2 regions of the Phytohabitans sp. LJ34 genome follow, and region 1 is predicted to be linked to the other one. Evidence: riboswitches for the same ligand, from Rfam matches in the RefSeq annotation. Region 1 holds a riboswitch; the other holds the start of a gene.
The links. A riboswitch is a leader RNA that binds a small molecule or an ion and turns the genes downstream of it on or off. The one in region 1 is predicted to bind thiamine pyrophosphate.
Positions count from the first base shown of each region.

Region 1 (4,158 bases):
CGCGCACGCCGCCCTCGTGTCGACCACGCCCGAGCAGGGCTCGGTGATCGGCTCGTCACCGACCAAGGTCACGCTCACGTTCAACGAGCCGGTCGGCGTGATCCCCGGCCGGACGCAGGTCATCGCACCGGACGGCAAGCGGATCAACACCGGCGACCCGGTCGCGTCGGGCGGCACACTCACGCTGGACGTGCGGGTCGCCGACCGCCCGCTCGGCACCTACCTGGTCAGCTACCGCATCATCTCCGCCGACGGGCACCCGCTCTCGGGCGGCTTCATGTTCTCCGTCGGCGCACCTTCGCAGACCGCGCCGTCCGCGCTGGAGGACGACCCGTCGGTGGGCGTGCTGCTGGCGATCACCAAGTACGCCGGCTACGTCGGGCTCACGCTCGCCGTCGGGCCGCTGCTCTTCCTGGCGGTGCTGTGGCCGCGCCGCACCCCCACCCGCCGCCCCATGCGGCTCGTGCTGGCCGGGCTGGGGCTCGTGGGCGTGAGCACGGTGGGCACGTTCTGGCTCCAGGCGCCGTACACCTCGGGCGCCGGCCCGTTCGACGTGTCGCTGGGCGAGCTGCGCGACGTGGCGCTGAGCTCGTTCGGCCTCTGGACCGCGGTGCGGCTTGCCGTGCTCGTCGCGGTGGTGGCGCTGCTGCGTGTCCACTCGCCGGTGCGCGCGCCGTTCCCGGTGACGGTGCGCGCCCGCACGCTCGTCGGCGCCGGCGGTCCGCCCGTGCAGAGCGCGACGCAAGCCCCGGCCAGGGTGCGGCGGTCACCGTTTCCGCTGGCACTGCTCGGCGCGCTCGGGCTGCTCACCTGGCCGCTCGCAGGGCACGCGGCGGCATCCCCGCTGCCACCCGTGTCGGCGGTCGCGGACACCGTGCACCTGGCCAGCATGGCGGTGTGGCTGGGCGGCCTCGTCACGCTGGTCGGCTTCGTGCTGCGCAAGGGCTGGGCCGACCAGCGCGTGCTCGGCGTGATCCTGCCCGTCTGGTCACGCTGGGCGGCCGTCGCGGTGTGCTGGCTCGTACTCGGCGGCGTCGTGCAGGCGGTCATCGAGATCGGCGGGCTGGGCGCGCTCTTCGACACCCGCTACGGCCAGCTCATCCTGCTCAAGGCCGGCCTGCTGGGCGCGGTGCTGTCGGTCGCGTTCTTCTCCCGCCGGCTGGTGATGCGCCGCTCGCCGGCCCGCCTGGGCCGCCTTGTCGCGGCCGAGTTGGGGCTGGCGGCGGTCGTGCTGGCGGCGAGCTCGATGCTCGTGCAGACCACGCCGGGCCGCTCGGCCGACATCGAGGCACAGGCCGCCGCCGAGGCCGTCGGCTTTTCCACGACGCTCAACAGCCCGATCTACTCGGTGCAGTTCGAGATCTTTCCCGTGCAGATCGGTGAAAACAACACGCTGCACGCGTTCGTCTACACGCCCGCGGGCAAGCCGGTCGAGGTCGCCGAGTGGAAGGTGACGACCGCCCTCCCGGACAAAGGCATCCCGCCGATCCCCAACGCCGTGGTCTCGCTCCGCGGCAACCAGGGCATCGGCGCGATCACCTTCCCCTACCCCGGCAAGTGGGACCTGACCCTGACCATCCGCCTGGACGACCTCAACCAAGCGACCGTCCGCACCACGGTGGAAGTGCCCGCCAGCTGACGACTGGAACACCGCGGATGGGTGCGTATCCGCTGATCCGGTGGCATCGCCACCTCCACCGGCGCATCGGGCGGCAGCAGGTTGACGCCCCACAGATAGGCGGCGCTCAAACCAGCGATGGCCGCGCCCTCGGGCAGCAGCAGGGCTACCGCGTCACACCACAGGCGATGGTCGAGCGGCGTTTCGGCACTGACGAACACGTCCGGGAGAAGCCGTCGCCACGCCGGTCCGCGCAGCATCGCGCGGGTGAGGCGGCCCTCGGCGATCGCGGTGCTGGCCCTGAACGGCACGAAGCCCATCGACCTCGGTACGCGGGCGCGGCGGGGCACCCAGGCATCATGGCGTAACGCGCGTCTCACTCGCCGTCCTCTTTACGGCGGCGTTAACGGCGTCGTACTCTCGCCGAAGGAGTGACCCACGGGAGCCCGGTGCACCGGGCTGAGAGGAGGGCATGCAGCCCTCGACCGTCGAACCTGATCCGGGTAATGCCGGCGCAGGGAGGAGTGCTGCATGCGGCCGTTTCCCCGGCTTCACCTCATCACCGACACCCGCCCCGGGCGTGAGCCGCTCGCTGTGGTGGCCGCCGCCCTCGAGACCGCCGGCGACCAGCTCGCCGTGCAGGTGCGGGTGGAAGACGACGCGACCGACCGCGACGCTTACGAGCTGGCCGCGCGGGTAAGGGCGCTCTGTGCCGAAGCCGGGGCGACCTGCCTGGTCAACGACCGCCTGCACATCGCCCTGGCGGTGGGTGCCGACGGCGGGCACGTGGGCGCGCTCGACCTGCCGGTCGCGGCGGCGCGGCGGGTGCTCGGGCCGCGGGCGATCCTCGGCGCGACCGCGCGCGAGCCGGCGACCGCCAAGGCGGCCGTCGACGCCGGGGCCAGCTACCTGGGCGTCGGGCCGGCCTACGCGACCACCACGAAAGACGGCCTCCCCCCGCCGATCGGGGTCGACGGGGTCGCCGCCGTGGCCAGCGCGGTGGACGTGCCCGTGATCGCGATCGCGGGGGTGACGGCCGAGCGGATACCCGAGCTGCGGGCGGCGGGCGCGCACGGAGTTGCCGTGATCGGCGCGCTGTCCCGGGCCCCGGATCCGGCCGAGGCCGCCAGGGCGCTCTGGGACGCCCTGAAATGAACGACGTCACCGTCGTCGGTGCCGGCCCCATCGGGCTGGCGATCGCCTGGCGGTGCGCGGCGCGTGGCATGGCGGTGCAGGTGGTCGACGACGGGCGGCCGGGCGCGTGGCACGCGTCGGCCGGCATGCTCGGGCCGGTCGCCGAGGCGTACTTCGGCGAGGCCGCACTCACCGCCCTCCTCGTCGAGTCCGCGAAGCGGTGGCCCGCGTTCGCGGCCGAGCTGGGCACCGAGGAGATCGGCTACCGCGCCGAGGGCACGCTCGTCGTCGCGCTGACCGGAGACGACATGGCCGAGGCGGAGCGGCTGCGCGAGTACCAGGCGGGTCTTGGACTCCCGATCACGCCGCTGCGCCCCACGGAGCTGCGCGACCGCGAGCCGCTCCTGTCGCCGCGGGTGCGTGGCGGCGCGCACGCGCCCGGCGATCACCAGGTCGACCCGCGCCGGCTGGTGCCGGCGCTGCGCCGGGCCGCGGCCGCCGCGGGCGTGACCACCGTCCGCGAGCCCGGGCCCGCGCGGGTCACCGTCGTCGCCGCCGGCACCGGCTCGGCCGCGCTCACCGGCCTTCCGGTCCGTCCGGTCAAGGGCCAGATCCTCCGCCTCCGCGCGCCCGGCCACCAACCGCCGGGCTTCTCCCACGTCATTCGCGGGTACGCGGACGGTAGGCACATCTATCTCGTACCGCGACTGGACGGCGAGGTGGTCGTCGGGGCCACCGTCGAGGAGCGCGCTGACGCGCACGTCACCGCCGGCGGGGTGGTGGAGCTGCTGCGCGCCGCCGCCGACCTGGTGCCGGAGATCTACGAGTACGAGCTGGCCGAGGCGATCGCCGGCCACCGCCCCGGCACGCCCGACAACGCGCCGCTGATCGGCCCGCTCGGCGACGGCGTGATCGTGGCGACCGGCCACCACCGCCATGGCATCGTGCTCACCCCGCTCACCGCCGACCTGGTCGCCGACCTGGTGGAGACCGGGGTGCCGGATCCGATTTTGGGGCCGTTCGCACCTGGGAGGTTCGCATGAAGGTGGTCGTCAACGGCAACCCGCAGGCCGTGCCCGACGGCGCGACCGTCGCCGACGTCGTACGGGTCGTGACGTCGGTCGCGCGCGGGGTGGCGGTCGCGGTCAACGGCGAGGTGGTGCCGCGCGCCGGCTGGCCGGGCACGGCGCTGCGCGACGGTGACCAGGTCGAGGTGCTGACCGCGGCGCAGGGGGGTTAGCCGTGCAGATTGCTGGCGTGGAGCTGCGGTCGAGGCTGATCCTCGGCACCGGCGGGGCGTCCAATTTGGACATCCTGGAGCGGGCGGTCAAGGAGAGCGGCACCGAGCTCGTCACCGTCTCGCTGCGCCGGGTCGACACCGCCGCCACCATGAACGGCGGCCTGCT
Region 1 is NZ_JBQHDG010000001.1:268,335-272,492, forward strand. Features, by position in the region: gene ACTMTJ_RS01330 (copper resistance CopC/CopD family protein) at 1-1,639, shown strand, start outside; TPP riboswitch at 2,048-2,156, shown strand; gene thiE (thiamine phosphate synthase) at 2,150-2,773, shown strand; gene thiO (glycine oxidase ThiO) at 2,770-3,795, shown strand; gene thiS (sulfur carrier protein ThiS) at 3,792-3,992, shown strand; gene ACTMTJ_RS01350 (thiazole synthase) at 3,995-4,158, shown strand, end outside.

Region 2 (4,158 bases), on a different contig from region 1:
CCGCGCTCAGCTCCTCACTCATACTGCTGTTTCGGCGGGTCGATCTGGGTCCAGGTCTCGACCTCGATGTACGGGATGCTCTCCTCGTTGACCGGGTCGGTGACGGTCTGGTCGGTGTACTTGCCGACGACCTCGACCCAGGTGTCGTTGGCCAGCCCGGCGGGCGCGTTGCCCGACATGCCCACCTTGATCGGGCGCCCGTCGGCCGCGCAGCAGCTCAGGATGATCCGGGCCAGGATGGGCTCGCCGTTGGGGCCCTGCGCCACGAAGCCGGTCAGCTGCACCGTGCGGTCGCCGAGCGAGACGCCCTTGTCGAAGACCGCCCGCGACGCGTAGTCGAGCACGCTGATCTTGGCGGGGTCGCCGGCCGGCAGCGGTGGGTAGTCGGATATCTGCTGGCTGGAGAGGGCGGTGCCGGCCTGGCCCGCCGCGTACGACCCGAGGGCCGGTGGGGCGACCAGCAGCAGGCCCAGCACCGGCAGGATGAGCAGCCAGGCCACCCACGGTTCGCGGTGCGGCTTGCCGTCACCGTGGTCGTGGTCGGCGTGCTCGCCGGCGGAGGCGTCCCGGGGCCGGAGCACCTCGTGCACCAGCGTCATCACCGCGGCCGCGATCAGCACGAGACCAGCCGCGATCAGGAAGGGCCGGAGCGACTCCTTCACGTACCGCAGGTACATGTCGGTCACGCTGGCCCGGACGATCGCGCCGCCGAACAGCAGCATGACCACCGCCTGCGCCTGCTTGTTCATAGAACCACCGCCCCTACGCCGACGGCCGCGAGGACGCAGATCGCGAACGTCGCCGGGGCGAACCGGGACGCGAACCGGCGGCCGAACACCCCGGTCTGCATCGAGATCAGCTTGAGGTCGACCATCGGGCCGACCACCAGGAAGACCAGCCGCGACGTGAGCGAGAACTGGGAGAGCGAAGCGGCCACGAACGCGTCGGCCTCCGAACAGATCGACAGGAGCACGGCCAGCACGGCGAGCGCCAGCACGGAGAGCACCGGGTTGTCGGCGAGGGTTTGCAGCCAGCGCTCGGGCACCACGACGTTGATGGTCGCGGCGGCCATCGCGCCGAGCACGAGGAAGCCGCCGGCGTGCACGACGTCGTGCCGCACCGACGCCCAGAACGCCCGCGCCTTCGGCATGCCGTCGATGTCGGGACGGTGTGGCAGGCGGATCCACTCGGCCTTGCCGAGACGCAGCCAGAGCCACCCCATGATCATGGCGACGATCAGGCTGGCCACCCCTCGGCCAACCACCATCTCCGGGTTGTTCGGGAACGCGACGGCGGTGGCGGCCAGCACGATCGGGTTGATCGCCGGGGCGGCGAGCAGGAAGGCCAGCGCGGCCGCGGGCGTGACCCCGCGGCGGATCAGCGAGCCGGCGATCGGCACGGCACCGCACTCGCAGCCAGGCAGCACCACGCCCGCGCAGCTCGCCACCGGCACGGCGAGCGCGGGGTGGCGGGGCAGCGCGCGGGCCCAGAAGGAGCGCGGCACGTACACGGCGATGATGGCGGAGAGCACCACCCCGAAGACGAGGAACGGCACCGCCTGCACCATCACCGACACGAACACGGTGGTCCAGGTCTGTAGGCGCGGGTTGGAGATGGCGTCGGCGACCGGGCCCCGGAAGAGCACGAGCAGGACGAGCAGCACCGCCAGGATCTCGACCGAACCGATGCGGTCGCCGAAGATCCGCCGGCGCGGCTGAGGCTCTTCGGGTGGTGGCGGGGGCGTCCAGTCGATCTCGTCGCCGTCGGGCTGCACAGTCGCGCGGTCTGCGGCAGTCACAGCAGGTGGTTCCCTTCACTCGCGCGGCCCGCCTCAGGGTAGCCGGTGTTAACGTTGGCGGAAACAACCGACAGGGGAGCGCACAGCGCTGAGAGTGCGGTTGCCGCAGGACCGAGGCGGCCGCAGACCCTCGAACCTGATCTGGGTAATGCCAGCGCAGGGAGTCGATTCTCAGGCTCGCCGATCGCCGGCGTGCGTCTTCTCCTGGTTCGCGAGGACTGGGAGGTTTTCACATGAACAACAACCGTTGGCGCACCGTCGACGTCGTGGTCGCGGCCGTGCTCGGCGTCGCGTTCGGCGTCATCTTCTGGGCCTGGGGCCTGCTGTGGGACGGCCCGGCCAGCGCCATCCCGCTGCCCGGCCGCGCGCTCGTCTACGGCATCTGGCTGGTCCCGGCCGTGCTCGGCCCGCTGGTCATCCGCAAGCCGGGCGCCGGCGTCTTCACCGAGCTGGTGGCCGCCACCGTCTCGACGTTCTTCGGCTCACCGTGGGGCCTGGAGACACTGCTCTACGGGCTGTTTCAGGGCGCGGCGGGCGAGTTCGCGTTCGCGGCGACCGGCTACCGGAGCTGGCGCCTGCCCACCGCGATCGTCGGCGGGGCGCTGGCCGGCGTCGCGGCCACTCTGCTCGACTTGAGCAGGTACTACCCCGACACGAGCGCCGCCTGGAAGTGGGCCTACGCCGCCCTCCTCGTGCTCAGCTCGGCGGTCATCGCAGGCGTGGGCGCCTGGGCGCTGACCAGGGCGCTGGCCCAGACGGGCGTGCTCGACCGCTTCCCGGCGGGGCGCGACCGAGCACTGGTGTGATCCGGGCCAAGGGCTTCGGCTGGCGGCACGCGGGGCGCAAGGCGTGGGCCGTCCGGGGGCTCGACCTGCGCGTCGAGCGCGGCGAGCGGGTGCTGCTGCTGGGACCGTCCGGCGCCGGCAAGAGCACGCTGCTGGCCGCGCTCGCCGGGCTGCTCGCCGCCGACTCGGGCGAGTCCGAGGGCACGGTAGAGGTCGACGGGCGGGTCGGCATCGTCTTCCAGGACCCGGAGACCCAGCTCGTGATGGCGCGGGCCGGCGACGACGTGGCCTTCGGGCTGGAAAACCACGCCGTGCCGGCCGCGGAGATCTGGCCCCGGGTCGACGAGGCGCTGGCCCGGGTCGGCTTTCCCTACGGCCGCGACCGCTCCACCGCCGCCCTGTCCGGCGGCGAGCAGCAGCGGCTGGCGCTGGCCGGCGCGCTCGCCCTCCGCCCCGAGGTGCTGCTGCTGGACGAGCCCACCGCCAACCTCGATCCGGCCGGCGCCGACCTGGTACGTGGCGCCCTCCGCGAAGCCCTCGACGCCGGCACCACCGTCGTCCTTGTCGAGCACCGGGTCGCCGAGGCACTCCCGCTCGTCGACCGGGTCGTCGTCCTCGATCCCGGCGGCGGGCTCCGCGCCGACGGCCCGCCGGACGAGGTCTTCGCCAACCACGGCGACCGCTTGGCCGCCGAGGGCGTGTGGGTGCCGGGCCATCCGGTGGCGCCCCGGCGCGCTGACGCGCCGCCGGGAGAAGGGCTGCTCGCCGCGAAACGGGCCACCGTCCGCGGTCGGTTGCCCGCCGTCGATCTTCTGGTACGAGACGGCGAGGCACTCGCCATCCTCGGTCCGAACGGCACGGGCAAGTCGACGCTGGCCCTCCTCCTCGGCGGGCTCCTCAAGCCGGACGGCGGTCGGATCGCGGCCACCGCCGCGCTCGCCGGCCCCGACGTGGCCACTCCCCCGCACCGCTGGCGCGCGCCCGCCCTGGCGCGGCGGATCGGATCGGTGTTTCAGGACCCCGAGCACCAGTTCGTCACGTCCACTGTGTACGACGAGCTGGCGTTCGGCCCCCGGCGAACGGGACTGCCTGACGCCACGGTCAGGTCCACAGTGGACGGGCTGCTCGCCCGCCTGCGACTGGAACGGCTGGCCGGCGCCAACCCGTACACCCTCTCCGGTGGTGAGGCGCGGCGGCTGAGCGTGGCGACGGCGCTGGCGGCAGCCCCGGCACTGCTGGTTTTGGACGAGCCTACGTTCGGGCAGGACAGGCGCACCTGGATCGAGCTCGTCGACCTGCTCGCCGGCCTGCGCGACGAGGGCCGCGGGATCGTGACGGTGACGCACGACCCGGACTTCGTGGCGGCCCTGGCTGACCGGACGGTCAGGCTGTGAAACGCACCCCGCACGCCGTCCTCGCGCGGCGTAACCCGGTCGCCAAGGTGGCCGCGGCGCTCGTCTTCACCGTCGCACTCGTCACCACCCTCGACCCGGTGCCACCGGCCGCGGCGATCGCGATCGAGCTCGCGCTGGTGCCGCTCTTCGGCGTCCGCTACCGCACGCTCGCCCGCCGCGC
Region 2 is NZ_JBQHDG010000015.1:88,462-92,619, reverse strand. Features, by position in the region: gene ACTMTJ_RS25870 (sugar isomerase domain-containing protein) at 1-22, opposite strand, end outside; gene ACTMTJ_RS25865 (TIGR03943 family putative permease subunit) at 15-749, opposite strand; gene ACTMTJ_RS25860 (permease) at 746-1,702, opposite strand; TPP riboswitch at 1,861-1,978, shown strand; gene ACTMTJ_RS25855 (ECF transporter S component) at 2,032-2,604, shown strand; gene ACTMTJ_RS25850 (ABC transporter ATP-binding protein) at 2,601-3,977, shown strand; gene ACTMTJ_RS25845 (energy-coupling factor transporter transmembrane component T family protein) at 3,974-4,158, shown strand, end outside.
Region 2: another riboswitch for thiamine pyrophosphate. It lies ahead of ACTMTJ_RS25855 (ECF transporter S component); the one in region 1 lies ahead of thiE (thiamine phosphate synthase).